Regions from separate parts of the Isoptericola aurantiacus genome, predicted to be linked through region 1. Evidence: riboswitches for the same ligand, from Rfam matches in the RefSeq annotation. Region 1 holds a riboswitch; each other region holds the start of a gene.
The links. Region 1 has a riboswitch for thiamine pyrophosphate ahead of ACIQLL_RS15080 (thiamine ABC transporter substrate-binding protein). Riboswitches for the same ligand answer to the same signal wherever they lie in the genome.
Positions count from the first base shown of each region.

Region 2: it holds a riboswitch for thiamine pyrophosphate, as region 1 does, so the genes downstream of both, thiO (glycine oxidase ThiO) here and ACIQLL_RS15080 (thiamine ABC transporter substrate-binding protein) in region 1, are expected to answer to the same signal.
Region 3: it holds a riboswitch for thiamine pyrophosphate, as region 1 does, so the genes downstream of both, thiD (bifunctional hydroxymethylpyrimidine kinase/phosphomethylpyrimidine kinase) here and ACIQLL_RS15080 (thiamine ABC transporter substrate-binding protein) in region 1, are expected to answer to the same signal.
Region 4: it holds a riboswitch for thiamine pyrophosphate, as region 1 does, so the genes downstream of both, thiC (phosphomethylpyrimidine synthase ThiC) here and ACIQLL_RS15080 (thiamine ABC transporter substrate-binding protein) in region 1, are expected to answer to the same signal.

Region 1 covers NZ_JBJBAE010000005.1:286,605-293,531, reverse strand. The annotation lists gene ACIQLL_RS15095 (sulfite exporter TauE/SafE family protein) at 1-714, shown strand, start outside; gene ACIQLL_RS15090 (PAS and ANTAR domain-containing protein) at 807-1,541, shown strand; gene ACIQLL_RS15085 (DUF4235 domain-containing protein) at 1,612-1,896, opposite strand; TPP riboswitch at 1,978-2,081, shown strand; gene ACIQLL_RS15080 (thiamine ABC transporter substrate-binding protein) at 2,137-3,246, shown strand; gene ACIQLL_RS15075 (ABC transporter permease) at 3,243-5,006, shown strand; gene ACIQLL_RS15070 (ABC transporter ATP-binding protein) at 5,006-5,770, shown strand; gene ACIQLL_RS15065 (response regulator transcription factor) at 5,774-6,517, opposite strand; gene ACIQLL_RS15060 (sensor histidine kinase) at 6,514-6,927, opposite strand, start outside.
Region 2 covers NZ_JBJBAE010000001.1:77,669-84,595, forward strand. The annotation lists gene ACIQLL_RS00280 (hypothetical protein) at 1-312, shown strand, start outside; gene ACIQLL_RS00285 (hypothetical protein) at 399-1,097, opposite strand; gene guaA (glutamine-hydrolyzing GMP synthase) at 1,275-2,879, opposite strand; gene thiE (thiamine phosphate synthase) at 2,982-3,629, opposite strand; TPP riboswitch at 3,668-3,772, shown strand; gene thiO (glycine oxidase ThiO) at 3,762-5,018, shown strand; gene thiS (sulfur carrier protein ThiS) at 5,015-5,272, shown strand; gene ACIQLL_RS00310 (thiazole synthase) at 5,281-6,114, shown strand; gene ACIQLL_RS00315 (ThiF family adenylyltransferase) at 6,159-6,927, opposite strand, start outside.
Region 3 covers NZ_JBJBAE010000002.1:368,243-375,169, reverse strand. The annotation lists gene ACIQLL_RS08565 (LuxR C-terminal-related transcriptional regulator) at 25-1,476, opposite strand; gene ACIQLL_RS08560 (alpha/beta hydrolase family protein) at 1,617-2,513, opposite strand; TPP riboswitch at 2,706-2,801, shown strand; gene thiD (bifunctional hydroxymethylpyrimidine kinase/phosphomethylpyrimidine kinase) at 2,793-3,695, shown strand; gene ACIQLL_RS08550 (ABC transporter ATP-binding protein) at 3,753-5,615, shown strand; gene ACIQLL_RS08545 (ABC transporter ATP-binding protein) at 5,612-6,927, shown strand, end outside.
Region 4 covers NZ_JBJBAE010000001.1:205,882-212,808, forward strand. The annotation lists gene ACIQLL_RS00935 (pyridoxal phosphate-dependent decarboxylase family protein) at 1-26, opposite strand, end outside; gene thiC (phosphomethylpyrimidine synthase ThiC) at 254-2,011, opposite strand; TPP riboswitch at 2,007-2,113, opposite strand; gene ACIQLL_RS00945 (Tat pathway signal sequence domain protein) at 2,214-3,698, opposite strand; gene ACIQLL_RS00950 (MaoC family dehydratase) at 3,806-4,231, opposite strand; gene ACIQLL_RS00955 (FAS1-like dehydratase domain-containing protein) at 4,228-4,707, opposite strand; gene rpmG (50S ribosomal protein L33) at 4,731-4,901, opposite strand; tRNA gene ACIQLL_RS00965 (tRNA-Met) at 4,997-5,070, opposite strand; tRNA gene ACIQLL_RS00970 (tRNA-Thr) at 5,135-5,207, opposite strand; tRNA gene ACIQLL_RS00975 (tRNA-Tyr) at 5,324-5,405, opposite strand; gene rarD (EamA family transporter RarD) at 5,577-6,557, shown strand; gene ACIQLL_RS00985 (YajQ family cyclic di-GMP-binding protein) at 6,637-6,927, shown strand, end outside.

The DNA of each region.
Region 1 (6,927 bases):
TGGAAGGTCGTCGCCCGGATCGGCATCCCGGGCGCCGTGGGCGCGTTCCTCGGCGCGACCTTCCTGTCGTGGCTGGCCACCGATCTCGCCAAGCCGCTGATGTCCGTGCTGCTGCTGGGGCTCGGCCTGTACGTGCTGCTGCGCTTCACGTTCCGCGGTCTGCGGACCGACCGGCTCGGCCAGCCGCTGCGTCGCCGGTTCCTGACGCCGCTCGGGCTCGTCGCCGGGTTCATGGACGCCACGGGCGGTGGCGGCTGGGGTCCGGTCGGGACGCCGGCGATCCTGGCGAGCGGACGCCTCGAGCCGCGCAAGGTCATCGGGTCGATCGACACCAGCGAGTTCTTCGTCGCCGTCGCCGCCAGCCTCGGGTTCTTCGTCGGTCTCGGGACGGCCGGGATCGACCCGGCGTGGGCTCTCGCGCTGCTCGCCGGCGGACTCGTCGCCGCACCGATCGCGGCCTGGCTGGTGCGTCTCGTGCCGCCACGCGTCCTCGGTTCGGCCGTGGGCGGCATCATCGTCCTGACCAACACACGCACGCTGCTCCAGGCGTTCGAGGCCCCGAGCGGCTGGACGACGGCGGCGCTGGCGTTCGTCGCCGTCGTCTGGGCCGCGGCCGTCACCTGGTCGGTGCGGGCCCACCTCGCCGCGCAGCGGGCCGAGGCGTCGGCCGGGACGGACACGGGGGTGGGGGCGGTCGAACCCGCCCGGGGGTGAAGCTCGCCGCTCCGGTGGCGGTTCCCGTGCGCGACGGTACGGTGGGCCCATCCGACCCGACCGGCGGCCGAGCCGGTCGGCAGGGGGTGGAGATGAGCGCGCCGACGTCGTCGCACCGGACCGTCCGGGGCGGCACCGGGCTGTCCGGGATCGCGGAGTCCCTGGCGGTCGGTGCGCAGCTCGTCGTGGGGCGCTACCGGGTCGATGTCGCCTCGGGGCGGACCTGGTGGTCCGACGAGGTCTACCGGATGCACGGCCGCGAACCCGGTGACGTCGAGCCGAGCCTCGACGTCCTGCGGTCCCGCATCCACCCGGACGACCGCGCCCGGCTGTCACGGACCGCGGGTGTGGCACTGCGCACCGGGCGGCCGTTCGGCAGCGGCTTCCGGATCGTCGACTCGCACGGCAAGTCGCGCACCGTGGTGGTCACGGGGGAGGGGCGCCACGAACCGGACGGCGAGATCACCCAGGTCGGCGGCTACGTCCTGGACGCCAGCCCGCTCACCCGGGAGGCGCTCGAGCGGGAGTCCCACCGGGCGGTCGGCCGCGCGATGGCGGCCACGGCGGCCGTCGAGCAGGTCAAGGGCGCGATCATGGTGGTCCGTGGGATCTCGGAACCCGCGGCCGCCGACGTGCTCAGCCAGGTCGCCGCGCGCAAGGGGGTGGCCGTGCACTCGGCGGCGGCCCAGGTGATGGAAGCCCTGGGCTGCGGCGAGGGGCCGTCGGCCGAGCGCCTCGAGAACGCGCTCGCCGCCGTCCACGTCGTCGACCGCCCCCGCGGGCACGAGGCGCAGCTCGCCCGACGCCGTCAGGGCGACCGCGACTGAGGCGTCCGGGCGTCCCGACGGCTTCTCGGCCGACGCGGTGGCGCCGCCCTCGGGACGAGGGCGTTGCCGGTCAGACGACGGAGACGTCGCGCGCCCGGCGGTCGACGGCCTTGACGACGCCCTGGCGGGCCAGGCGCCGCGCGAACACGGCGACGCCACCGGTCACCGCGGCGAAGGTGATCGCCTGGACGATCGGGATGTCGTCGGCGTCCAGGTCGATCGGGGCGTCGTTGCCGGTCGCCTTCTCCCAGATCACCTTGATGAGCTTCTGCGCCACCCAGCCGGCGACGAGCGTCGCGGCCATGGTGCCGACCTTGACGGCCAGCGTCGGCTCGGACTGCTCTGACTTCTCCACGGATCCTCCTGTTGCTCGGTGCGCAGCACGTCCGCCGGGCGGACGCCACCACCGTAGCGTGCGGCGGGTGTGTAGGCTCGGGGGGAACGACAGGGGAGCGCCCACGGCGCTGAGAGTGCGGACCACCGCAGACCCTCGAACCTGATCCGGCTCGCACCGGTGGAGGAAGTCGGGCTTCTCGACCCGTCGACCCGTGGCACGGGCCGGCGGACCCCCTTCTCGCACGTCTGAGGAGGACGCATGACCATCCGTACCCGCCGCACCCTCGCGGCACTCGCCGTCGTGGGCCTGGTGCCCGCGCTCGCCGCCTGCACGGGGGAGGACGCCCCGGGCGAGTCCGGGAGCACGCCGGTGCCCGCCGACAGCGCCGCGAGCGCCGGCCCCGCCGAGCTGTCCGGCACCGTCACGCTCGTCACGCACGACTCCTTCGCGCTCGGCGACGGGCTGCTGGAGTCGTTCGAGTCCGAGACCGGGCTGACGGTCGAGCAGGTCGCGGTCGGGGACGCCGGCACGCTGGTCAACCAGCTCGTGCTCACCGCGGACTCACCCCTGGGGGACGTCGTCTACGGCGTCGACAACACGTTCGCCTCACGGGCGGTCGACGCGGGCGTGTTCGAGCCGTACCAGCCGGCCGGTCTCGACGACTCGGCGGCGAGCCTGGTCGGGGACGGGCTGGACGGTCTCACCCCGATCGACAAGGGCGACGTCTGCCTGAACGTCGACACGGCCTGGTTCGACGACGTGGACGTCGAGCCGCCCGCCACGTTCACCGACCTCCTCGACCCGGAGTACGCGGACCTGACGGTCGTGACCAACCCGGCCACGTCGTCGCCGGGCTTCGCGTTCCTGCTGGCCACGGTCGAGGAGTTCGGCGAGGACGGCTGGCAGGACTACTGGTCGCAGCTCGCCGACAACGGCCTCAAGGTGGCCGACGGCTGGAACGACGCCTACTACGTCGACTTCTCCGGTGCCGGCGAGGGCGGCGAACGTCCGATCGTGCTGTCCTACGCCACGTCGCCGGCGTTCACGGTGACGCAGGACGGCGACGCGACGACGACGGCGGCGCTGCTGGACACGTGCTTCCGGCAGGTCGAGTACGCGGGGGTGCTCAGCGGTACGGACAACCCGGACGGTGCGCGGGCCCTGGTGGACTTCCTGGCCTCGGACGAGGTGCAGGCGGACGTCCCGGGAAGCATGTACATGTACCCGGCGGACGCCTCGGTGGAGCTGCCGGCCGAGTGGGAGCAGTTCGCGCCGCTCGCCGAGGAGCCGCACGACGTGGCGCCGGCGGAGATCGACGCGCACCGTGACGAGTGGATCGAGCAGTGGACGGCGACGGTCATCGGTTGAGCGCCGGGAGCGACCCGGGGGCCCCGGCCGCGAGCCGGACGCGCGGCGCGGAGGTCCGGTCGCGCCGCCGCGTCCGTCCGGGAGCATGGCTGGGCTGGGGACTCGCGGCCGGCCTGCCGCTGCTGTTCCTCGGCGTGTTCTTCGCGTGGCCGGTGGTCGCGCTGGTCGTGCAGGGCTTCTTCGCCGACGACGGCGTGGGCGGGCGGGTGCTGGACCTCTCGGGGTTCGCGGAGGTCCTGAGCCGCCCGCGGACCTGGCGTGTGGTCGGCCAGACGCTCGCCCAGGCCTCCGTCGGGACGGTCGTCAGCGTCCTGCTCGGGCTGCCCGCGGCGTATGTCCTGTACAGATGTCGGTTCCCCGGACGTACGCTCGCCCGCGCTCTGGTGACCGTCCCGTTCGTGCTGCCCACCGTCGTCGTCGGCGTCGCCTTCCGCGCGCTCTTCGCGCCGTCCGGGGCGCTCGGCGGGCTCGGGTTCGAGGCGTCGTTCGCCGGGATCGTCGTCGCGCTGGTGTTCTTCAACTACGCGGTGGTGGTCCGCACGGTCGGCGGGCTCTGGGAGCGCCTCGACCCGCGGGCCGAGCAGGCGGCCCGCTCGCTCGGCGCGACCCCGTGGCGCGCGTTCCGCACCGTGACGCTCCCTGCGCTCGGCCCGGCGATCGCCTCGGCCGCGTCCGTCGTGTTCCTGTTCTGCTCGACGGCGTTCGGCGTCGTGCTCGTCCTCGGCGGCACCCGCTACGGCACGATCGAGACCGAGATCTGGATCCGCACCACCCAGTTCCTCGACCTGCGCTCGGCGGCGGTCCTCAGCGTGCTGCAGCTCGTCGTCGTCGCCACCGCGCTGGTCGTCAGCTCCCGGCTGCGCACCGGGCGGGAACGCGCGCTGGCCCTGAACAGCGACCGTTCCGCCGCGCACCGCCTCGACCTGCGCCGGGCGGCGGACGCCCTGCCCGCCGCGGCCACCGCCGTCGTCGTCGCCGTCCTGCTCGTCCTGCCGCTGGCGGGTCTGGTGGCCCGTTCGTTCCAGGGCCCCGACGGCACCTGGGGGCTGGACAACTACGTGGCCCTGGGGACCACCGGCGGCCGCAACGCGCTGACCGTCACCGTCTGGGAGGCCACGGCCACCTCGTTGCGCACCGCGACGCTCGCCGCGCTCCTCGCCGTCGTGATCGGCGGGCTCGTCGCGCTGGTGGTGTCCCGGCGCCCCCGGTCCGCCGGCCTGCGCCGCACCGTCGGCGTGCTGGACGGCGTGTTCATGCTCCCGCTCGGTGTGTCCGCCGTGACCGTCGGCTTCGGCTTCCTCATCACGCTCGACCGGCCGCTCGGGTTCGACGTCGACCTGCGCACCTCGGGACTGCTGGTGCCGATCGCGCAGGCGGTCGTCGCGATCCCGCTCGTCGTGCGCACCGTCCTGCCCGTCCTGCGCGCCGTCGACCCGCGGCTGCGCGAGGTCGCCGCCACCCTCGGTGCCGCACCCGGACGCGTGCTGCGCACCGTGGACGGCCCGCTGGCGGCCCGGTCGCTCGGGCTGGCGATCGGGTTCGCGTTCGCCGTCTCGCTCGGCGAGTTCGGCGCGACCTCGTTCCTCGCCCGCCCCGACGCCGCGACGCTGCCGGTGGTGATCTTCCGCCTCATCGGGCAGCCCGGCGCGCAGAACTACGGGATGGCGCTCGCGGCGTCGGTGGTGCTGGCGGCGCTCACGGCGGGCGTCATGATGGTGGCCGAGCGGCTGCGCGGCGACGCGGCCGGAGGGGAGTTCTGATGGCGGTGCCCACCGGACGGAGCGCGGGCCTGAGCGTGCGCGACGTCGTCGTGCGCTACGGCGTCGAGGGCTCGCGCCGCCGCCGTGCGGGCATCGGCACGACGGCGGTGGCCGGTGTGTCGCTGGACGTCGCGGCCGGCGAGATCGTCGCCCTGCTCGGCCCGAGCGGGTGCGGCAAGTCGTCCCTGCTGCGGGCCGTGGCGGGCCTGGAACCCCTCGCCCACGGGTCCGTCGCGTTCGACGGGGCGAACCTGGCGGGCGTCCCGGTGCACCGGCGCGGCTTCGGGCTGCTCTTCCAGGACGGTCAGCTCTTCCCGCACCGCGACGTCGGACGGAACGTGGCCTACGGTCTCGAGGTGCAGGGGATGCCGCGCCCCGACCGCGAGGAGCGGGTGGCGGAGCTGCTCGACGACGTCGGGCTGGCCGGGTACGCGCGGCGGGCCGTGGTGACGCTGTCCGGAGGGGAGCGGCAGCGGGTCGCGCTGGCCCGGGCGCTGGCCCCGCGGCCGCGGCTGCTGCTGCTGGACGAGCCCCTCTCGGCGCTCGACCGGCAGCTGCGCGAACGCCTCGCCGTCGACGTGCGCGACGCCCTGCGCTCCACGGGGACCACGGCGGTGTTCGTCACGCACGACCACACCGAGGCGTTCACCGTCGCCGACCGCGTCGCCGTCATGGACGCCGGCCGCGTGCTGCAGGTGGACACCCCGGACCTGCTGCGGGCCGAGCCGGCGTCCGTGCGGGTCGCGGAGTTCCTGGGGCTCTGAGCGCTAGAGACTGCCGCTGGTCCCGACGCTGGTCCCGGCGTCGGGACCGGCGTCGGGACCGGCGTCGTGCACGAGCAGCGCCACCTGCGTCCGGTTCTCCAGGCCGAGCTTGTCCAGGAGCTGGGAGACGTGCGCCTTGACCGTGGGAACGCTGAGGTAGAGGCGCGTGGCGATCTCGGCGTTCGACGCTCCCCGCCCGATCTCGCGGGCGACGTCGCGCTCCCGCGGCGTGAGGATCCCCAGGGCGGCGCGGGCACGCCGTCGGGTGCCGCCCGCACCCGCCACCGTGTCCATGAGGCGACGGGCGACGTCGGGTGCGAGCACGGGCTCACCCCAGGCGGCTGCTCGTACCGCGGCGGCGATGCGGGCCGGCGGCATGTCCTTGAGCAGGTAGCCCGCGGCTCCCGCCTGCAGGGCACCCCCGACCTCCTCGGCGGTGTCGAACGTGGTCAGGACGACGACGGCGGGCGGCGAGGGCCGCGCGCGCACCCGGCGGGTCGCGTCGATGCCGCCCACGCCGGGCATCCGCAGGTCCATGAGCACGACGTCGGCCGGGTGGGCGTCGAGCACGCCGGGGACCTCGCTCCCGTCCGCGGCCTCGGCGACCACCCGCAGCCCGTCGGCGCCGTCGAGCATGAGTCGCAGCCCGGCGCGCACCAGGGCGTCGTCGTCCACGAGCACCACCCGCACGCCCGGGATCTCGGCGGGCGAGCCGCTCGGGGACGCGACGTCGGGGATCGGGGTCATCGGTCCCACGGTAGCCAGGCCTCCAGCACGAAGCCGCCGCCGGCGTCGTCCGCGACGGGGACCGGTCCCGCACCGCCCTCCTGCCGAGCGCACGTGCCGGCCTCGAGCCGGCCGCCGAGCACCGTGACCCGCTCGCGCAGTCCGACCAGCCCGGTGCCGGTACCCGGCGCGACCGGTGCTCCCGCGCGGACCGCGAGGCCGCCCGGCGCCTCGACGCCACCCGGCGCCGGGGAGCCGCCGTCGTCCACCACGCGGACCCTGACGTCGGCCGACCCGACCGTGAGCGTCACGCGGACCGCGGCACCGGGGGCGTGCCGCCGGGCGTTGGTGAGTCCCTCCTGCACGACGCGGAAGACGGCGACAGCCACCGGTCCCGGAACCTGTTCGGCACCGGCCGCCGGTGGCCCCGC
Region 2 (6,927 bases), on a different contig from region 1:
GCCGCCACGCCCGCGTCGGCGACGGCGTCGACACCCGGGCCGGGCCCCGGCCCCGAGATCCCCGGCGCGGCCCCCGAGGGTGCGGCCCCCGAGGGTGCGCCGGTCCGGTCCGCGCCCCTGGTACGCACGGGGCCCCGCACCAGCACGATCGTGTGGGGGCTGATCGTCCTGGTCGTGGGTTCCGGGCTGCTGGCCCGCACCGCGGGGGCCACCATCGACACCGAGCTGGCGGCCATCCTGCTGCTCACGGTGGCCGGTGCCCTGCTCCTGGTGGGCTCCCTGGTCGGGGCCGCGCGCCGCCGGCGCTCCTGACCGCACCGAGAACCGGCACCGCCCGGCAGCCACCCCTCAGGGGTCGCTGCCGGGCGGTGCCGGTCCCGTCCGCGCAGGCGGGGACGTCAGGCGCGCGTCGTGCCGCCCGGCTCGTCGGTGTGGCGGGGCTCCGGGCCGGGGTTGGTGTCGTCGACAGGTCGCGTCGGCGTCGTCGGGCCGGCGGCCGGCCCGGGGTTCGTGTCCTCGTCCAGGCGGGTCGACGGCGTCGGGTCGACGGCGGTCCCCGAGCCGGTCCCGGCGGCCGGGGTCGCGTGGGGTTCGGCCGCGTGGGCCCCGGTCACCGGACGTCGCTCGGGCCCCGGGTTGGTCGTCGGGGCGGGCTCGCCCGGGGTGCGGGACAGGTCCCCGCCCGAGGAGTAGGCCGGGGTGTCGACCGCGACCGAAGGGCCTCCTGCCAGCCGTCTCAGGGCGGCGCCGATGAGGATGAACATCAGCCCGAGCCCGATCACCAGGGCGCACACCCCGAAGGCGACCACCGAGGTGAACAGCGACGCCCGCAGGAACGAGGCGTCCATGACGGTCTCGCGGGTCGGGTCCTCCTGGTCGAGCTCGGCGTAGGTCATGCCGTCGGCCATCTCGAGCGCGTGCTTGTCGATGACCTCGGCCTGGGCGTACGCCGTGAACGGCCCGGCGACCTCCTGGCCGGCGAACATGTTCGCGTCGTCCGAGACGACGATCTTCTCGTCCGCGAGCGTCTGGGACACCACGACCCAGACGACGATGCCGGCCACCACGAGGACGATGCCGGCGATGATGGAAAACATCCCGATCCCGCGAACTCCCTTGGCGGGTCGGACGGTGACTGTGCTCGACATGGCTGCGCCTCTCCTCGGTCACGCTGTCGGTGTGACGGTCCTCACGCTCAACGTAGCCGAATCCGGAAGAGTCGTCGCGGCGAAACCGCAGGTGGCGCCCGCACTTCGCCCCTCAGGGCGTGGGCGTCACTCCCACTCGATGGTCCCCGGGGGCTTGCTCGTCACGTCGAGCACCACCCGGTTGACCTCGCTCACCTCGTTCGTGATGCGGGTGGAGATCACCGACAGGACGTCGTAGGGCATGCGGGTCCAGTCCGCCGTCATGGCGTCCTCGCTGGAGACGGGGCGCAGCACGATCGGGTGGCCGTAGGTGCGGCCGTCACCCTGGACCCCCACCGAGCGCACGTCCGCCAGGAGCACGACCGGGCACTGCCAGATCTCGCCGTCCAGGCCGGCCCTGGTCAGCTCCGCACGAGCGATGGCGTCGGCGCGGCGCAGGATCTCCAGCCGCTCGCCCGTGACCTCGCCGATGATGCGGATGCCCAGACCCGGGCCCGGGAACGGCTGCCGGGCCACGATCGGCTCGGGCACCCCCAGCTCGCGGCCCACGGCCCGCACCTCGTCCTTGAACAGGGTGCGCAGCGGCTCGACGAGCTCGAACTGCAGGTCGTCGGGCAGCCCGCCGACGTTGTGGTGGGACTTGATGTTGGCCGCGCCCTCGCCGCCGCCGGACTCCACGACGTCGGGGTACAAGGTGCCCTGGACGAGGAACTTCACCTGCTCGCCGTGCTCGCCCGCGTCCGCGACGACGTCGCGCGCGGCGTCCTCGAACACCCGGATGAACTCACGGCCGATGATCTTGCGCTTGGTCTCGGGGTCGCTGTGCCCCTCGAGCGCGTCGAGGAACCGCTGACGCTCGTCCCGCACCACGAGGTGGACGCCGGTGGCGGCGACGAAGTCGCGCTCGACCTGCTCCACCTCGCCCTCGCGGAGCAGCCCGTGGTCCACGAACACGCACGTGAGCTGGTCCCCGACGGCCTGCTGCACCAGCGCGGCCGCCACCGAGGAGTCGACGCCGCCGGACAGCCCGCAGATCACCCGGGCGTCGCCCACCTGGGCGCGGATGGCGGCGACCTGGTCGGCGATGACGTTGCCCGGCGTCCAGTCGGGCGCCAGCCCGGCGCCCTCGTAGAGGAAGTGCTCGAGGATCGTCTGGCCGTGCGCCGAGTGCTTGACCTCGGGGTGCCACTGCACCCCGTACAGCCGGCGCCCCGTGTCCTCGAACGCCGCGACCGGGGACCCGGACGACGTCGCCAGCACCTCGAAGCCCTCGGGCGCGGCGTGCACGGAGTCGCCGTGGCTCATCCACGTGGTCTGGGTGACGGGCGTGTCGGCGAGCAGCACGCCGGCGGAGCAGACCTCGACCTCGGTACCGCCGTACTCGCGCGCACCGGTCTGGGCGACCGTGCCGCCCAGCGCCTGCGCCATCGCCTGGAACCCGTAGCAGATGCCCAGCACCGGGACACCGGCGTCGAACAGGGCCGGGTCCACGAAGGGCGCGCCGGTCGCGTACACCGACGACGGCCCCCCGGACAGGATGATGGCGGCCGGGTCGCGGGCGAGCATCTGCTCCGGCGTCCACGTGTGCGGGACGATCTCGGAGTAGACGTTGGCCTCGCGCACACGACGCGCGATGAGCTGGGCGTACTGGGCGCCGAAGTCCACGACGAGCACAGGGCGCGGGGTCGCGGCGGCTTCGGAGGTCTCGGGGGCGGTGGCGGGGGTCGTCACCGCACCAGGATAGAGGCCTGCCGGCGCGGTCCGGGCGCACGTCCGGCGCTCAGGACGTCGGCTCGGTCACCCTCGGTCCCTCGGCGCCCGCCGCTCGTGCGGTCAGCCGTCGAGCCGCTCGCGCAGCTCCCGCGCCGCGCGCTGCGGATCAGCGGCCTCCGTGATCGCGCGCACGACGACGACGCGCCGCGCACCCGCCGCCAGCACCGCGTCGAGCCGCTCGGCGTCGATCCCCCCGATCGCGAACCACGGGGTGGTCGGTGCGGTCCCCGCGACCTCGCGCAGCAGGTCGAGCCCGACGGCGGCGCGGCCCGGCTTGGTGGGCGTCGCCCACAGCGGTCCGACGCAGAAGTAGTCGACGTCGTCGTCCGCCTCCGCGGCGGCCGCCTGCGCCGCCGTGTGCGTGGACCGGCCGAGCGCAGGACCAGGTCCGAGCAGCGACCGGACGGCGGGCACCGGGAGGTCGCCCTGGCCCATGTGGACCGCGGGGGCGCCGGTCAGGGAGGCGACGTCCGCGCGGTCGTTGACCGCCCACAGCGCCCCGTGCTCGGCGGCGACCCGCGCCACGAGCCGCTGCAGCTCCAGCTCGCGGGCCACGTCGAGGGTCTTGTCGCGGAGCTGGACCACGTCGACGCCACCCGCCAGCGCTGCGTGCAGGAAGGACTCGAGGTCACCGCGGTCCTGCCGGGCGTCGGTGCACAGGTAGAGACGGGCGTCGGCCAGACGGGCACGTGCTGCGGCGGGGTTCATCACGGGAGAGTCTAGGGACGGCCACGATCCGAGTAGGCTGTCCGGAGCACGGGAGCCTCGCAGGGGGGCTGAGAGGGCGCCGCGCGCCGACCGTCCCACCTGATCTGGATCATGCCAGCGAAGGGAGCACCGGTGGACAGTGCCACCACCCCGCCCGAGGGCGTCCGCGACCTCGTCGTCGTGGGCGCCGGCATCATCGGCCTCGCGGTGGCCTGGCGCGCCCTCGAGGCCGGCCTGACCGTGACCGTGCTCGACCCCGACCCGGGGGACGGCTCCACGCACGCCGCCGCCGGGATGCTCGCGCCCGCCACCGAGGCGGAGTTCACCGAGCACGCCGCGCTGCGCCTGCACCTCGCCGGCGCCGAGCGCTGGCTCACCTTCGCCGCCGACCTCGAGGCGGCCACCGGCACCGGCGTCGGCCTGCGCGAGTCCGGGACGCTGACCCTCGCCTACGACGAGACCGACGCCGCGCTGCTGCGGCGCGTGCTCGCGCTGCACGTCACCCACCAGGTGGACTCCACGGAGGTGGCCGTCGCCGACGCGCGACGGCGTGAACCGTTGCTCGGCCCCCGGCTGGCCGCGGCCGCCTGGGTCGCCGGCGACCACGCCGTCGACCCGCGTGCCGCGCACGGCGCCCTGCTGCGCGCCGTCGCGGGTCACCCCGACGGCGTCGTCGTGCCCCGCACGGCCGTGCACCTCGAGCAGCGCGACGGTCGGGTCGTCGGCGCCGTGGACGACGCCGAGCACCGGCACCGGGCGGGCGCCACCGTCGTCGCGGCCGGCTGGGCCTCGGCCCCGCTGCTCGCCGGGGTGCCCGGCGTCACGGTCCCCGTCCGGCCGGTCAAGGGTCAGACCCTGCGGCTGCAGGCCGACCCGTCGCTCACCCCCGGGTACGTCCTGCGGGGCCTGGTGCAGGGGCGCCCGGTGTACGTCGTGCCCCGCGCCCCCGCGACCGACGGACCGTGGGCCGGGCACTGCGAGCTCGTGATCGGGGCGACGACCGAGGAGAACCCGGACGACCGCCGCGCCAGCGCGGGCGGGGTGTACGCCCTGCTGCGCGACGCCCGGGTGCTGATCCCCGCCGTCGACGAGGCCGCGCTCGTCGAGGTGACTCCCCGGGCACGCCCCGCCACGCCCGACAACCTGCCGCTGCTGGGCCCGACGCACGTCCCGGGCCTCCACCTGGCCACCGGCCACCACCGCAACGGCATCCTCCTGGCGCCGCTGACCGCCGACGTCGTCGTCGCCGGCGTGACGGGCTCGTGGTTCGGCGTCGACGACGCCGGGACCGACCCGGGCGCCACCCTCGCCGCCCTGCGAGCCACCGACCCGCGACGGTTCAGCCCGTCCGCCCACGACCCGCGCACCCCGGACGGAGCACCCGGATGACCACCACCGACCTGCCCGCCCCGCCGCCGACCACCGCACACGTCAACGGCGAGCCGTACGACCTGGGGGCCACGGGCGCCGTGGCGCTGACCGAACTCGTCGTGGCGCTCCTGCCCGGCCACGTGGCCGACGGCGTCCCGCGCGGCGTGGCCGCCGCCGTCGACGACGCCGTGGTCCCCCGTGGCGCGTGGGACGCCACCGTGGTCCGCGCCGGGGACCGCGTCGAGATCGTCACGGCCGTCCAGGGCGGCTGAGGAGGACCATGCCCACCGCGACCACCCCCGAGGCCCGCACCGCAGGGGCCGCCGACCCGCTCGTCGTGGCCGGGACCGAGATCGGCTCCCGGCTGGTCATGGGCACCGGCGGCGCCCACCACCTGCTCACGCTGTCCGACGCGCTCGTCGCCTCCGGCACCGCCCTGACGACCGTCGCGATGCGTCGCGTCGCACCGCGGGCCGGCGGGGAGGCCGCCCACGACGCCGGGATCTGGGGCCTGCTGGAACGGCTCGGCATCCGTGCCCTGCCCAACACCGCGGGCTGCTTCTCGGTGCGCGAGGCGGTGCTGACCGCGCAGCTCGCCCGCGAGGCGTGCGGCACGCACTGGGTCAAGCTCGAGGTGATCGCCGACGACGTCACGCTGCTGCCGGACCCGGTCGGACTCGTCGAGGCCGCCGACGAGCTCGTGCGCGACGGGTTCGTGGTGCTGCCCTACACCAACGACGACCCGATCCTGGCGCGCCGGCTCCAGGACGTCGGCTGCGCCGCGGTCATGCCCCTCGGCGCCCCCATCGGCTCCGGGCTGGGCATCCTCAACCCGCGCAACATCGCGGCCATCAGCGCCGAGGCCCGCGTGCCCGTGATCCTCGACGCCGGGATCGGCACCGCCTCCGACGCCGCGGAGGCGATGGAGCTCGGGTGCGACGGCGTCCTGCTGGCCACGGCCGTCACCCGGGCCGAGGACCCGGTACGGATGGCGACGGCGATGCGCCTCGCCGTCGAGTCGGGCCGGCTCGCGGCCGGTGCCGGGCGGATCCCGCGGCGCGAGGGGGCGCTCGCGAGCTCTCCGGACGAGGGGCGGCTCGACCTCTCGCTGTAGCCGGTCACGCCGCGCACCGCGGGAGTCCGGGGCGGCCGAGCCCCTCAGGCCTCCCGCAGCGCGCGCGCCCCGCCGACGACGGACCGCGCGTCGATCCCGGCGGCGCGTGCCACCTGCGCCACCCGCAGCGACCGGGGACCGGCGGCGCACACGAGCAGCACCGGCCGGTCGGTGGGCAGCCCGTTCAGCGCGGCTCGAGCGGCGGCGTCCGGGCCCTCCGGCGTCGTGCCGAGGAACGTCCCGCTCGGCGCCAGCCGGGCACCCTCCACGGGGGCCAGGCGGGACTCCCACTCCTCGCGCACGTCCACCAGCGCCGCAGGACGCTCACCCGTCAGCAGCTCGCGGGCCCGCGCGGGCGAGACCTCCGGGTCGGCGCGCCCGGCGTCCTGGACGGACGTCGCGGGAGCGGACGTCGCGGGAGCCAGACCGCAGAACGCGGCGTAGGCGTCGTCGCCCGGCAGCAGCGCGATGACGGGCTCGCGGGTCGGGTCCGGCCGCACGGTGAGCTCGCGCCAGTCGGGTGCGAGCGCGTCGTACACGGCGAGCCGGCCGAGCAGGGACTGCCCGACGCCGGTGATCAGCTTGACCGCCTCGGTCGCCATCACCGACCCGACCGTCCCGCACATCGCGCCGAGCACGCCCCCGGTGGCGCAGTCGGGCACCACGCCGGGCGGCGGCGGCACGGGGAAGACGTCGCGGTAGGTGACCCCGCGGCGCGTCACGGTCCCCGCGGCGCGGCCGGTGCCGTCGTCGGGCACCGTGCACCGCGGGGCGCCCCAGAACACGCTGACCTGCCCGTCGAACCGGTCGATC
Region 3 (6,927 bases), on a different contig from region 1:
CATGGCATACCGCCCGGTCGGTCTCTAGGTCGACGGCGGGTCGTGCTCCGGAGGCAGGAGCCGGGTCAGCTCGACCCGGGAACGCACCTGGAGCGCGACGAAGATGTTGCGCAGGTGGCAGTCGACGGTCCGTACGGAGACCGCGAGGCGCTCGGCGATCTCGCGGTTCGTGTCCCCGGCCGCCACGCAGCGCGCGACGCGCAGCTGGTGGGGTGTCAGGGACCCGACGGCGTCCGGTGCGGGGGCGTCCTGGACCGCGCCGGCGGCGCGCAGCTCGGTGCGGGCGCCCCGCGCCCACGGCTCGGCGCCGCACCGTTCCAGCAGGCGCAGGGCGTCGCGCAGGCGATCGCGCGCGTCACCCGGGCGGCGGTGCCGGCGCAACCACATGCCGTGCAGCAGCAGGGTGCGAGCCGTCTCGAAGCCGCCACCGACCTGCTGGTGCGCCGCGTGCGCCCGGCGGTAGAGGTCGTCGGCCTCGGCGTCCGCCGACGCCACCAGGGCGCGGCACCGCAGCTCGAGCGCCGGGCCGTGGGGATCGGCGGCCGAACGGCTCCATCGGGTCAGCTCCGGGATCGCCGCGCGGGCCGTCGCGTCGTCGCCGGCGAGCATCGCTGCCTCGACGAGCAACGGCAGCACCAGCCCCCGCAGGGCGAAGTGCGCCCCGCCGTCGGGGTCCGCAAGCAGCGAGCCGATCCGGGCCGCGGCCTCGGCCGCCCGGCCCTGCGCGAGCTCGGCACGGCCGAGCGCCCACTCGGCGAGCGTCACGGGCTGGGCCAGTCCGTGCCGCCGTGCCGTGGCCAGTGCCGCGTGCGCGTGCTCGCGGACCTCGGCGGAGGTTCCCTGCACCGACGCCGTCAGCGCCAGGACCGCGTGGTGGTGCGCGGCGGTGTTGGCCCGGCCCGTGCGCAGGGCCGCCCGCAGGCCTCGTGACGCGTGCTCACGGGCCAGGGCGTGCCGTCCGGCGCGGAGCTCGGCGTAGGCGACGTACTCGGTGGCCCGCGCGACCATGGCCTCGTCACCGTCCGCGCGGGCTGCCGCGAGAGCCCGGGCGCCGGTGTGGCAGGCGCTGCCCACGTCCCCGGCCAGCAGCGCCGCCGCGACGCCGATCAGCAGCGACTCGCCGTCCGAGGTCGCACGGACCTGCTCGACCACGCCGGCCAGGAGCGGGGCCGCGTCGCCGGGGCGTTCGACGAGCAGCGCGAGCATCCCCGCGAGGTACTCCTCGCGCGGCCCGTCGGGCGCTCCGGGACGGGACAGCGCCGCGGTCAGTGCCTCGACGCAGGCGGGGTGGTCGCCCGCCGTCCAGGCGGCCCCGACGGCGGCGACCGTGGCGGCCAGCGCCGGGACGGGATCGGCGGCCAGGGACGCGCGCGCGAGGCAGAGGCTGGCGTAGGCGTCGGGTGCGGGACCGTCCGCCTGGAGCCGCAGCCCGCGCACCAGCTCCGTGCGTCCTCGTTGTGCCGCCGTCGTCCTCATCCCGCGAGACTAGGTCCCCGGGTGCCGGCCGCCACCCGTCCTTGTGTGCCGGCACCTGAGCCCGTCCGGGGCGGTGTGCCGACGCACAGCCGCGGGCGGCCGCACCTGGTGCGACCGCCCGCGGCGTCGTGCGTCGTGGCTCAGAGCGGGCAGGAGCTCTCGTACGCCTGCACGTCGGAGAACAGTCCCGTCGACGGCCCCGGGCAGAGGAACTGCGTGTAGCGGGTGTCGTCGTCCACGTAACGCTTCAGCCAGGAGATCGAGTACTTCGCGATCGTGGTGTTGGACAGGTTCGGCGCGAAGTGGCTGGCGCCGTCCAGCTCGAGGTAGGCCTTGGGGAGCGAACCGGACAGCGAGTCGTAGAACGGCTCCGCGTGGGACTGGTGCGGGGCGATCGTGTCGTTCTCCGCGCCGAAGATCAGCGTCGGGGTGGTGATCGAGGACCAGTTCTTCTTCAGGTGCCAGGGGGTCATCGGGATGGCCGCCTTGATCGCCGGGTTGTCGTCGACGGCGCGCAGGGTGCCGCCGCCGCCCATCGAGTGACCCATCAGGGCGAGGCGGTCGGGGTCGATCCGGTCGGCGACGTCGCTGGAGTCCGTCAGGTAGTCCAGCGCCGCCTGGAGCTGGTCGGCCCGGGAGTCGGGCTGGTCGTAGATCGTGTTGGTGTCGATCGTCATGACGACGAAGCCCTGGGAGGCCAGGCGCGGGCCGAGCCAGGCGATCGAGCTCTCCGTGCCGGTGTACCCGGGGGAGATGACGACGGCGCCGAAGTCGCCGTCGGACGTCGTCGACGGGTAGTAGATGGTGCCGCCGCCGAACCCGCGGACCCAGCTCGAGACGCTGCGCTGGGACACGGAGTAGGAACCGCGCGTGGCCTCGATGCTCGACTCGGAGGGGTTCGGTCCCCGCTCGTAGGGGTTGTCCGCGGCGCTGGCCACCGGGCCGGCCGCGACGCCGACGCCCACGGCGACGGCGAGGGAGGCCAGGACGCCGGTGAGGCGCTGACGCGTCCGGGACCTGCTCAGGGTGTGCTGCATGGCTCGTCCTCTCTGACGGGGCGTCCGCCACCCGGCCGTCGTCGGCGACGACCGGGCGCTCGACGGGCGCCGTTGCTGCTCGATCACCATCGGACGCGGTCGGCGGCCACGGCATCGGCAGGATCACCGGTGCGCGGCTTCCGCAGCGGCGGTGAGACGGCATCTCGCGCGGCGTGGGTCGCGCTACGGTGGCCGCACGACACGGGGTGCGCCCGCCAGGGAGCTGAGATCACACCCGTCGAACCTGATGCAGTCCGTACTGACGAAGGGATGTCGCCGGTGTCCGACGCCGTGCCCACCGACCTCCGGCCCGCCGCACCGGGAGTTGCCGCCCGACGGGTGCCCGTACCGGGCCGTCGCCCCGTGCCCCGGGTGCTGGCGGTCGCGGGTTCCGACCCCAGCGGGGGCGCCGGGATCCAGGCCGACCTGAAGTCCGTCGCCGCGGCCGGCGGCTACGGGATGGCCGCGGTGACGGCACTGACCGCTCAGAGCACCCGGGGGGTGACCGGGGTGCACGTGCCGCCGCCCGCCTTCCTCGCCCAGCAGCTCGCCACGCTCAGCGCCGACGTGGCGATCGACGCGGTGAAGATCGGGATGCTGGCCTCCGCGGAGGTGGCGGCGGTGGTGGCGGACTGGCTGGCCTCCGGTCCCGGCGTCGAGCCCGGGGCGGGGCGGCCACCCGTCGTGCTCGACCCGGTCATGGTCGCCACCTCCGGGGACCGCCTGCTCGACGCCGCCGCCCAGGACGCCGTGCGTGACCTGCTCGACCACGCCGACGTCGTCACCCCCAACGTGCCCGAGCTCGCCGTGCTGCTGGCCGAGCCGCAGGCCGTCGACTGGGAGGGCGTGCTGGAGCAGGCGACCCGTCTCGCCGCGCGGCACGGCGTCCTGGTGGTCGCCAAGGGCGGTCACCTGGACGGCAGCACGGTGCTCGACGCGCTCGTGGGGCCGACCGGGTCGGTCGCCGAGCTCGCGGCGCCTCGCGTGCGCACGTCCAGCACGCACGGCACCGGGTGCTCGCTGTCCAGCGGGCTGGCGACCCGCTACGCGGCCGGCGGGGACTGGTGCCGTGCGCTGCGCGAGACCAAGGAGTGGCTGACGGCCGCGATCGCCGCCGGGGAGGAGCTGGAGGTCGGGCGCGGGCACGGTCCGGTGGACCACTTCGTGAGGCTGCGGCCCTGACGTGCCGGAGCGTGCCCGGAGCAAACATGTCGGTGCCCGGTGCGACAATGGACGGCGATGCCCACCAGCCCGACCGAAGACCGCCGCGCCCCCGCGGGATCGCACCTCGGCACGATCTCGTCCGTCCTGCGCCTGCTGCCCTACGTCCGTCCCGTGCTGCCACGCCTCGTCGGTGGCCTCGTCGCCGCCCTCGGGGCCAGCCTCGCCGCACTGGCCATCCCGCGCGTGCTGCAGGTGCTGGTGGAGGGCCCGCTCGCCGCCGGGGTGGCCGCGCACGACCTGACCTCGCTCGTGTGGCCCACCCTGGCGGTGCTCGGCCTCGGGCTCGCCGAGGCCGGCCTCATCCTGCTGCGTCGCAACCTCGTGATGTACCCCGGCACCCGGGTCGAGGCCGAGCTGCGCATGGTCCTGTTCCGGCACCTGCTCCAGCTGCCCGCCGCCTTCCACGACCGCTGGCCCGGCGGACAGCTGCTCAGCCGCTCGATGAGCGACCTCGGCCTCCTGCGCCGCTGGCTCGTCTTCGGTCTCCTCCAGCTGGTCGTGTCCAGCATCACCATCGTCGTCGGCGTCGGCATCCTGCTGGCCACGGCCGGCTGGCTCGGTCTGGTCTACCTCGCCGGTGCGATCCCCGTGACGATCATCGCCTTCCGCTTCTCCCGCCGGTACCGGGTCATCGCACGCCTCTCCCAGGACCAGAACGGCGACCTGGCCAACACCGTCGAGGAGTCGGTGCACGGCATCCGGGTGCTCAAGGCCTTCGGGCGCGGCGAGGACGCCCTCGACTCCTTCTCCGGGCAGGCCGAGGAGCTGCGCCGCACCGAGATCCGCAAGGCGGGCAACCAGGCCACCGTCACCACGTCCCTGCAGCTCATCCCCGAGCTCACCCTGGCGGTGTGCCTCGTCCTGGGCGTCTGGCTCGCCGCCGAGGGGCAGATCACCGTCGGGGCGCTCGCGGCCTTCTTCCTCACCGCCGCCGTCATCAACGGCCCCGTGGTCGAGCTCGGCATGACGCTGTCGATGACGCTCAACGCCCGCACCGCCGTCGACCGCTTCTTCGAGGTCGTCGAGACACCCAACCCCCTGACGGACCCCGACCGCCCCTGCGAGCTCGGAGCCGTGCGGGGCGAGGTCACGCTACGCGACGTCGGGTTCCGCCACGCCGACGACGACCGGCCGGTGCTGGAACACCTCGACCTCGACCTGCCCGCCGGCACCACCACCGCGCTGGTCGGCCTCACCGGCTCCGGCAAGTCCACCCTGGCGATGCTGCTGCCCCGCATCCACGACGTGACCTCCGGCGCCGTCCTGCTCGACGGCGTCGACGTGCGGGACCTGCGACGCCAGGACGTGCGTCGCGCCGTCGCCGTCGCCTTCGAGGAACCCACGCTGTTCTCCACCACGGTGCGGGAGAACGTCCTGCTCGGGGTCGACCCCGCGCTGCCGGACGCCGCCCGGGAGGACCTCCTGCAGGAAGCCGTCGAGGTCGCCCAGGCAGGGTTCGTCCACGACCTGCCGCAGGGCCTGGACACGCGCATCGGTGAGGAAGGCCTGTCGCTCTCCGGCGGGCAGCGACAACGCCTCGCCCTGGCCCGGGCCATCGCCGCCCGGCCGCGGGTCCTGGTCCTCGACGACCCCCTCTCCGCGCTCGACGTCACCACGGAGGAAGCCGTCACCGCCCGGCTGCACCAGGTCCTGACCGGCACCACCAACCTCGTCATCGCCCACCGTCCCTCGACGGTGGCGCTCGCGGACCGGGTCGCGGTGCTCGACGGCGGCCGGATCACCGCCGTGGGGACGCACCGCGAGCTGCTCGCCACGGACGCCCACTACCGCTACGTCATCGCCTCCCTGGAGGAGGACTGGGTCGAGCACGAGCAGGAGCGTACCCAGGACGCCGACGAGGAGGAGGTGGCCCGATGAGCCGCGACGAGCACACCGCCAGGCGCCGTCCGACCGACGCCGCGGCCGACGACACGACCGGACTCGACCAGGACGCCTCCCGGGCGGTGCGGAGCCGGTCGCTGCGCCTGCTCGGTCAGCTGCTGCGGCCCCGGGGGCGCATGCTGGCGTGGGCGGGGCTGCTCGTGGTGGTCAGCACGCTCGGCCAGGTCGCCGGGCCCCTGCTGGTCCAGGCCGCCATCGACACCGCGCTGCCCGCGCTGCGTGACGGCGACCCGGGGCGGCTGGTCGCCGTCGGCGGCGCCTACGTGCTGGCGGCCGTGCTGGGCGGGATCTGTGCCGGCGCGTACGTGCGCGCCGCGGCGCGGGTCGCGCAGAGCGTCCTGTTCGAGCTGCGACGCCGGGTGTTCCGGCACACGCAACGCCTGTCGCTGGAGTTCCACGAGTCGTACACCTCGGGGCGGGTCATCAGCCGGCAGACCTCCGACCTCGAGGCGTTGCGCGAGCTCTTCGACGGCGGCCTGACGGGCGTGGTGTCCTCCCTGATGCTCATGGTCTTCACCGCGGGCGCCCTGTTCTACGTGGACTGGCGTTCCGGTCTGGTGCTGGCGGTGGCTCTCGTGCCGGCGTGGCTGCTGACACGCTGGTTCCAGCGCACGTCACAGCTCTACTACCGTGAGCAGCGCACGGCGTCGGCCCGGCTCATCGTGACCTTCGTCGAGACGATGACCGGCATGCGGGCCGTCCAGGCGTTCCGCCGCGAGTCCGTCAGCGGCGCCGCCTACGAGCGGCTCGGCGAGGAGTACCGGGACGCGAACCTGAGGATCTTCGGCGTCAACGGCCGCTACCAGCCCGGTCTGGTGCTCATCGGCAACGTCACCGTCGCGGTCGCGCTGGCCTACGGGGGCTGGCGGGTCGTGGAGGGGCAGCTCGACGTCGGTGCGCTGGTGGCGGTGCTGCTCTACGTCAAGCGCTTCTTCCAGCCGATCCAGCAGCTCGGCATGTTCTACAACGCGCTCCAGTCGGCGGTGGCGGCCCTGGAGAAGGTCTCCGGGCTCCTGGCGGAGGAGCCGACGGTCGTCGAGCCGGAGGAGCCGACGCCGTTGCCGTCGGCGCGGGGCGACGTCCGCCTCGAGGACGTCACGTTCGCCTACGGTGACGGCCCGGTGGTGCTGCCCGATCTGGACCTGACCATCCCCGCCGGGCAGACGGTCGCGCTGGTGGGGTCGACGGGTGCGGGCAAGTCCACGCTGGCCAAGCTGGTGACCCGGTTCTACGACGCGAGCTCGGGCCGGGTGCAGCTGGACGGGGTGGACGTGCGCGACCTCTCGAC
Region 4 (6,927 bases), on a different contig from region 1:
GTCGCGTCGGGCGGAGTGGTGGGCACGTCCGTGGGCTCCTCGCAGAGGGGATGGTTAAGTCAGGCTCGCCTAACTTAGCCTCGCCTAACCGCTGGGTCCAGACGGCGGCCACCATCCGAGACCCCGGGCCACCACCACCCTCGCGAGGTAGGCGACCTCCCGGCGAGATAGGCGGCCCGTCCGCGAGGTAAGCGACCCGACCGCGAGGTGGGCCGTCCGGAATTCCGGATGGCCTACCTCGCGGACGGGTCGCCTACCTCGCGGGGACCGTGGGGGTGGGCAGGTAGACCTCTCCCCCGGCGGCACGGAACTCGGCGGACTTCTCCGCCATGCCCGCCGCGGCCTCGGCGGCGGCGACCCGCTCCCCCTGGGCGGCGGCGTCGCCGAACTCGTCACGGATGTCCTGCGAGATCCGCATCGAGCAGAACTTGGGCCCGCACATCGAGCAGAAGTGCGCCGTCTTGGCCGCCTCGGCCGGCAACGTCTCGTCGTGGTAGGACTCCGCCAGCTCGGGGTCCAGCGACAGGTTGAACTGGTCGCGCCAGCGGAACTCGAACCGCGCCTTGCTCAACGCGTCGTCCCGCGCCGTCGCGCCCGGGTGCCCCTTGGCGACGTCGGCCGCGTGCGCGGCGATCTTGTAGGTGACCACGCCGGTGCGCACGTCGTCGCGGTTCGGCAGGCCCAGGTGCTCCTTGGGCGTGACGTAGCAGAGCATCGCTGTGCCGTACCGGGCGATCTCCGTCGCGCCGATCGCCGAGGTGATGTGGTCGTAGCCCGGCGCGATGTCGGTGACCAGCGGCCCGAGCGTGTAGAACGGCGCGCCGTCGCACAGCTCCTGCTGACGCTCCACGTTCTCGCGCACCAGGTGCAGCGGCACGTGACCGGGGCCTTCCACCATCACCTGGACGTCGTGCTCCCCGGCGCGCCGGGTCAGCTCGGCCAGGGTGTCGAGCTCGGCGAACTGGGCGGCGTCGTTGGCGTCGGCGATCGACCCGGGACGCAGGCCGTCCCCGAGGGAGAACGCGACGTCGTACGCGGCAAAGATCTCGCACAGCTCGTCGAAGTGGGTGTACAGGAAGTTCTCCTGGTGGTGCGCCAGGCACCAGCCGGCCATGATCGACCCACCCCGGCTCACGATGCCGGTCACCCGGTTCGCCGTCAGCGGCACGTACCGCAGCAGGACGCCGGCGTGCACGGTCATGTAGTCCACACCCTGCTCGCACTGCTCGATGACGGTGTCCCGGTAGATCTCCCACGTCATGCGCGACGCGTCGCCGTCGACCTTCTCCAGGGCCTGGTAGATCGGCACCGTGCCGATGGGCACCGGGGCGTTGCGCAGCAGCCACTCGCGGGTGGTGTGGATGTCGTCGCCGGTGGAGAGGTCCATCACCGTGTCGGCGCCCCAGCGGGTGGCCCACTGCAGCTTCTCGACCTCCTCCGCGATCGAGGAGTGCACGGCCGAGTTGCCGATGTTGGCGTTGACCTTCACCGTGAACGCCCGGCCGATGATCATCGGCTCGGACTCCGGGTGGTTGACGTTGTTCGGGATGATCGCCCGTCCCGCGGCGACCTCCGCACGCACCAGCTCGACGTCGATCCCCTCGCGCACGGCCACGAACCGCATCTCCGGGGTGATCTCGCCCCGGCGGGCGTAGTACCGCTGGGTGACGGTGCGGCCGGCGCGGGCGCGACGCGGCGGGCGTGCCACGCCCTGCCACTCGGCCGACGAGGCACCACGACGCCGGGCGCCACGACCGTCGTCGCCGAGGTCGCGCTCGCGTCCGACGTAGACCTCGGTGTCGCCGCGCTCGGCGACCCACGACTCCCGCAGCCCGGGGATGCCGCGGGTGAGGTCGCCCCCCGGTCCGTCGGTGCGGTAGACGCGCACGGGCGCGTTCGGAAGGCCGTCGGGCGAGTCGGCCAGGGTGATCTCGGTGACCGGGACCGTGATCCCGGAGGTGTCGTCGCGCTCGTACGCGAGCGCGCGGGCGGGGACGTCATCGTGCGACATGTGGACTCCTGCTTCCTACGCCGGCATGACCCGGTCAGGTTCGACGGTCCGAGCGGCCTCAGCTCGATCTCAGCCCTTGCCAGGGCTCCCGTGGGGATCGCACGACAACGTAGCACGCACGGCCCACCCCGCGCTGTGGGTATGAAATCTGCAGGATGACAGCGATATCGACCCGCAGATTTCATACCCACAGCGTGAGGGGTCAGTGGTGGCGGGCCCGGCGCAGCCCGTTGACCTGCATCGGGTTCACCCCCGCCGCGGCCATGAGGTACCACGACGTCGCACCGGTGTGCTGCACCTGGAAGTAGCCGAACCCGAACCCCGAGTCGAGCAGGCTCGATGCCGCGACCACCCCTGCCCGCGCCGGCAACGCCCGGCCGCCGACGGTCTGCCCGGCGCCGACCTCGGCCTGGGCCCGGCGGACCTGGGCCAGGAGAGCCTCGACGCGGCCGGCGTCGCGCCGTCCGCGGTCGCGGTCCGCGAACGCGCAGGCGAGCTGGGCGGTGCCCTCCAGCCATACCCCCTCGGGGTGCACCGGGATCCCGTTGTACGACGCCGTCGAGTCCAGGCTCGCGCTGGAGAACGTCACACCCGAGATGGTCACGCCGTCGGGCAGCTGCGAGCCGGCCGACCCCGCGCGGTCCGTCGCGGCCAGGTCGGACGCGGCCCAGTCCAGCGCCCGGCCGTAGCGGTTCTCCCGCAGGGCCAGCCAGCCCCAGGTCTGGGGGTCCAGCGGCAGGGGTTCGGGGTTGATCGCCTCGCCGTCGTTCGTGCCGGTGTAGAAGTACCCGCCGCGCGGCTCCCACATCCTGTCGACGAACCGCCGGGCATGGTCGGCAGCCCGCGCCCACCGCCGTCCACCCTCGAGGGCGCGCAACAGGCGGAAGAACGCGACGCAGTCGATGTTGTGCTCGGTGGACCCGTTGGGGACCGGGGTGTTCGCGCCGTCGACGCCGAACGAGAAGCCGCCCAGGGTGCGCTCGGACCAGGTGTTGGCCAGGATCCAGTCCCCGATGCGCACCGCCGCGTCCAGGTAGCGGCGCTCGCCGGTCGCGGCGTAGGTGTGCGCCAGGGCGATGCCAGGCCAGGCCATGTCGCCGACGGCGGTACCCAGGAACCCGAACTGCCAGCCGATGTTGGCCGTGCCGTCGGGCAGCTCGAGCCCGTACGGCTGCGGGTTGCCGTCGTAGAACGTGTACGGACCCGTGTTGTAGCCCTGCCGCAGCCGGCCGTCGTCGTAGACGGGGTCGTGCTCCTGGGCGAAGACCAGCCCGTCGGCCAGCACCCGTGCACGCTCGGTGCGACCGCCGGTCAGCGACGCGCAGATCGTCAGGGCGACGTCGTAGACGAACGCCGTGGAGAAGAGGCCGAGCTGGTCGGCGTAGGACTGGGCCATACGAGGACCGGGGTTGACGTCCGGGTAGGCGTCGGTCATGGCGTCGAGGAAGTCCTGGGCGCGCCGCACCGATCCGACGTGGTCCGGCGAGCCGCCGGCGTGGTGTCCGGGGCGCCGCCCGAGCGGACGGGCGGACGTCGCGGGGCCTGCCCAGGCCCCTCCGCCGGTGGCCACGGTCAGCGCGCCGGCGGCTCCGGCGACGAGAACGGTGCGCCGCCCGAGGGCGGGGAGCGACGGCGGTGGTGCGGAGGGCGGGTCGGCGACGGGGCCCGGCCGAGGGGTCTGGGTCATGAGCATCTCCTTTGATGTCGACGCTCCGCGTGGGAGCGCTACCAGCATCGTCAGGATACTCGTGTCACCAGACGGGGGGAAGTGCCCGGCCGACCCGGGCGGAGGGCTCAGGACAGACGGACGAGAGCCTGGGCGCGGCCCAGGACCTTGGCTCCGTCGTGGGTCACGGCCAGATCGATCCGGGCGGTGCCCGCCTCGGCGTCGAGGGCACCCACGGTGGCGGCCACCTCGACGACGGCGGTGCCGCGGGCCGGCACGGGCACCGGCTTGGTGAACCGGGTGCCGTAACGCACGATCGCCGCCGGGTCGCCGGCCCAGTCCTCGACCACGCCGATCACGGTGCCCATCGTGCACATCCCGTGCGCGATGACGCCGGGCAGCCCGACGTCGGTGGCGAAACCCTCGTCCCAGTGGATCGGGTTGAAGTCGCCGCTGGCGCCCGCGTAGCGGACCAGGGTGGAGCGGTCGAGCTCGACCGCGCGGGTGGCGACGACGTCGCCCACGGTGAGGTCGGCGAGGACGGGGCGGCTCATGCGGACTCCTCCGGACGGACCACGAGGCTGGACGTCACCGAGGCGACGTGCTCGCCCAGCTCGGCGCCCTCGCCCCCCGCGGCGTAGATCTCGCACCGGGTGCTGATCATGGAGATGCCGGCCCGCTGGGTGATCGAGTCGACGTGCAGGACCGTGCGCAGCTCGTCCCCGGCCACGATCGGGCGGTGGTGCGTGAAGCCCTCGTCGGCGTGCACCACGCGGGAGAAGTCGATCCCGGCCGCCGGGTCCGCGACGTACTGGGACTCGGCGCGCTGGGCGATCACGACGGCGAACGTGGGCGGAGCGACCAGGTCCGGATAGCCGAGACCCCGCGCCGCCACGATGTCGTGGTGCGCGGGGTGGTCGGCTCCGACGGCGGTCGAGAACTCGCGGAGCTTTTCCCGCCCGACGGCGTAGGCCTCGGTCGCGGGGTACTCGCGCCCGGCGTAGGCCGGGTCGGGAACGGTGCTCGCCACGTCGGTGTGGTCCTGCCGAGAGATCAGCGGGTCTCGCGGTGCGCGGTGTGCTTGCCGCAACGCGGGCAGAACTTCGCCATCTCCAGACGGTCCGGGTTGTTGCGCCGGTTCTTCTTCGTGATGTAGTTCCGCTCCTTGCAGTCCACGCAGGCGAGCGTGATCTTCGGGCGGACGTCCGCGCTCTTGGAAGCCATGGTGTGTCACCTCTCGCGCCCCCGGAAGGCGCAACGTGCGTCAAGGATCTGGGTGGTCCGACGCCGGCCGTCGAACCGTGTGGTGCTGTGTTCGGTAGCGAGGGCGGGGCTCGAACCCGCGACCTCACGATTATGAGTCGTGCGCTCTGACCAGCTGAGCTACCCCGCCGCGCGTGACGGAGCGCGAGACCAACCTCCGGTCGCCCGGAAGACGGTCCCGCGTCATGTCACAGAGCCCCGAAAGGGAATCGAACCCTTGACCTTCTCCTTACCATGGAGATGCTCTACCGACTGAGCTATCGGGGCGCGGGGAAGACTCTACACGGCTCCGTGCGCCCGGAGAAATCCGGGTCACGATGCCGCACCTGCGCCTTCCCCAGGTGCCGGAGGACCCTCACCGAGGTGAGGAACGCTCCGTGCGGTGGCAGGTGAGGGATTCGAACCCACGAAGTCGATGACGGCTGATTTACAGTCAGCTCCCTTTGGCCGCTCGGGCAACCTGCCGAGCGAGTTCGCGGACGAACTCGCGGAGACAACAATAGCGGGCCGAGGGGCCCGGGTGGTAATCGGCCCGAAGTGGCCCTCGTCACGCCATCCTGACAGCGCACGAGGGCCTCCCCGCGACCCCTCGGCACGGGTCTCCGTCCGACGCCCCGCCAGGACTATCCTTCACAGGTGACGGCACCTGCTGCCCCCGACCGCTGGGGCCTCCCGCTCGGGATCGGCGCCTACCTCCTCTGGGGCACGATGCCCCTGTACTTCCCGCTCCTGGAGCCGGCCGGGGCGGTGGAGATCATCGCCCACCGCATCGTGTGGTCGCTGGTCTTCTGCCTGGTCCTGCTGGCGGCCACCCGCACGCTGCGCAGCTACACCGACGTCCTGCGCCGCCCTCGCACCGTGGCCGTCCTGGCGGTCGCCGCCGTCCTCATCACGGTCAACTGGGTCACCTACGTCTACGCCGTGCTCAGCGGGCACGTGCTCGACGCCGCGCTCGGGTACTACATCAACCCTCTGGTCACCACGCTGCTCGGTGTGATCGCGCTGCGGGAGCGGCTGCGCCCGGCCCAGTGGGTCGCGCTCGGGTTCGGCGCCTCGGCCGTCGCCGTGATCGCGACCGGCGTCGGCGGGCTGCCCTGGATCTCCCTGACGCTCGCGTTCTCGTTCGGCCTGTACTCGCTGACCAAGAACCGCGTGGGTCGGACCGTCGGCGCCCTGCCGAGCCTCGCCGTCGAGACCTCGATCACCACACCGCTGGCGCTCGCCTACCTGGTCTGGCTGACCGCCACCGGCGCCTCGACGTTCGCGCAGGAGGGCGCCGGCCACCTGCTGCTGCTCGTCTCGGCGGGCGTCGCCACCGGGGTGCCGCTGCTCCTGTTCGGGGCCGCGGCCCGCCGCCTGCCGCTGTCGGTCGTGGGGATGCTGCAGTACCTCACGCCCACGCTGCAGTTCCTCGTCGCGCTGCTGGTCTTCGGCGAGCAGATGACACCGCAGCGCTGGGCCGGGTTCGTCCTGGTGTGGATCGCGCTCGTCGTCCTGACGGTCGACGCCACGCGGACGTCCCGCGCGACGAGGCTCGCCGCCCGGGCACCGGCGGCGGACCTCGACCCTGCAGGACCTCAGCAGGCCGGCCCGCGGCGCCCTCCCCGTCGCCGCTGAGGCACCGCTCCCCCACCGCGACAGGGGCCGCACGGACTACCGTGGGACCACACCCGAACACCGCACGCAAGGAGCAACCGTGGCCGACTCGTCCTTCGACATCGTCTCCAAGGTGGACCGCCAGGAGGTCGACAACGCCCTCAACCAGGCCGCCAAGGAGATCAACCAGCGCTACGACTTCCGCGGCGTCGGCGCCTCGATCTCCTGGAGCGGGGACGCGATCGTCCTGGTGGCGAACTCCGCCGAGCGGGTCAACGCGGTCCTCGACGTCTTCCAGACCAAGCTGATCCGGCGCGGCGTCTCCCTCAAGGCGATCGACACCGGTGAGGACGAGCCGCAGGCCTCGGGCAAGGAGTACCGCCTCCCGGCC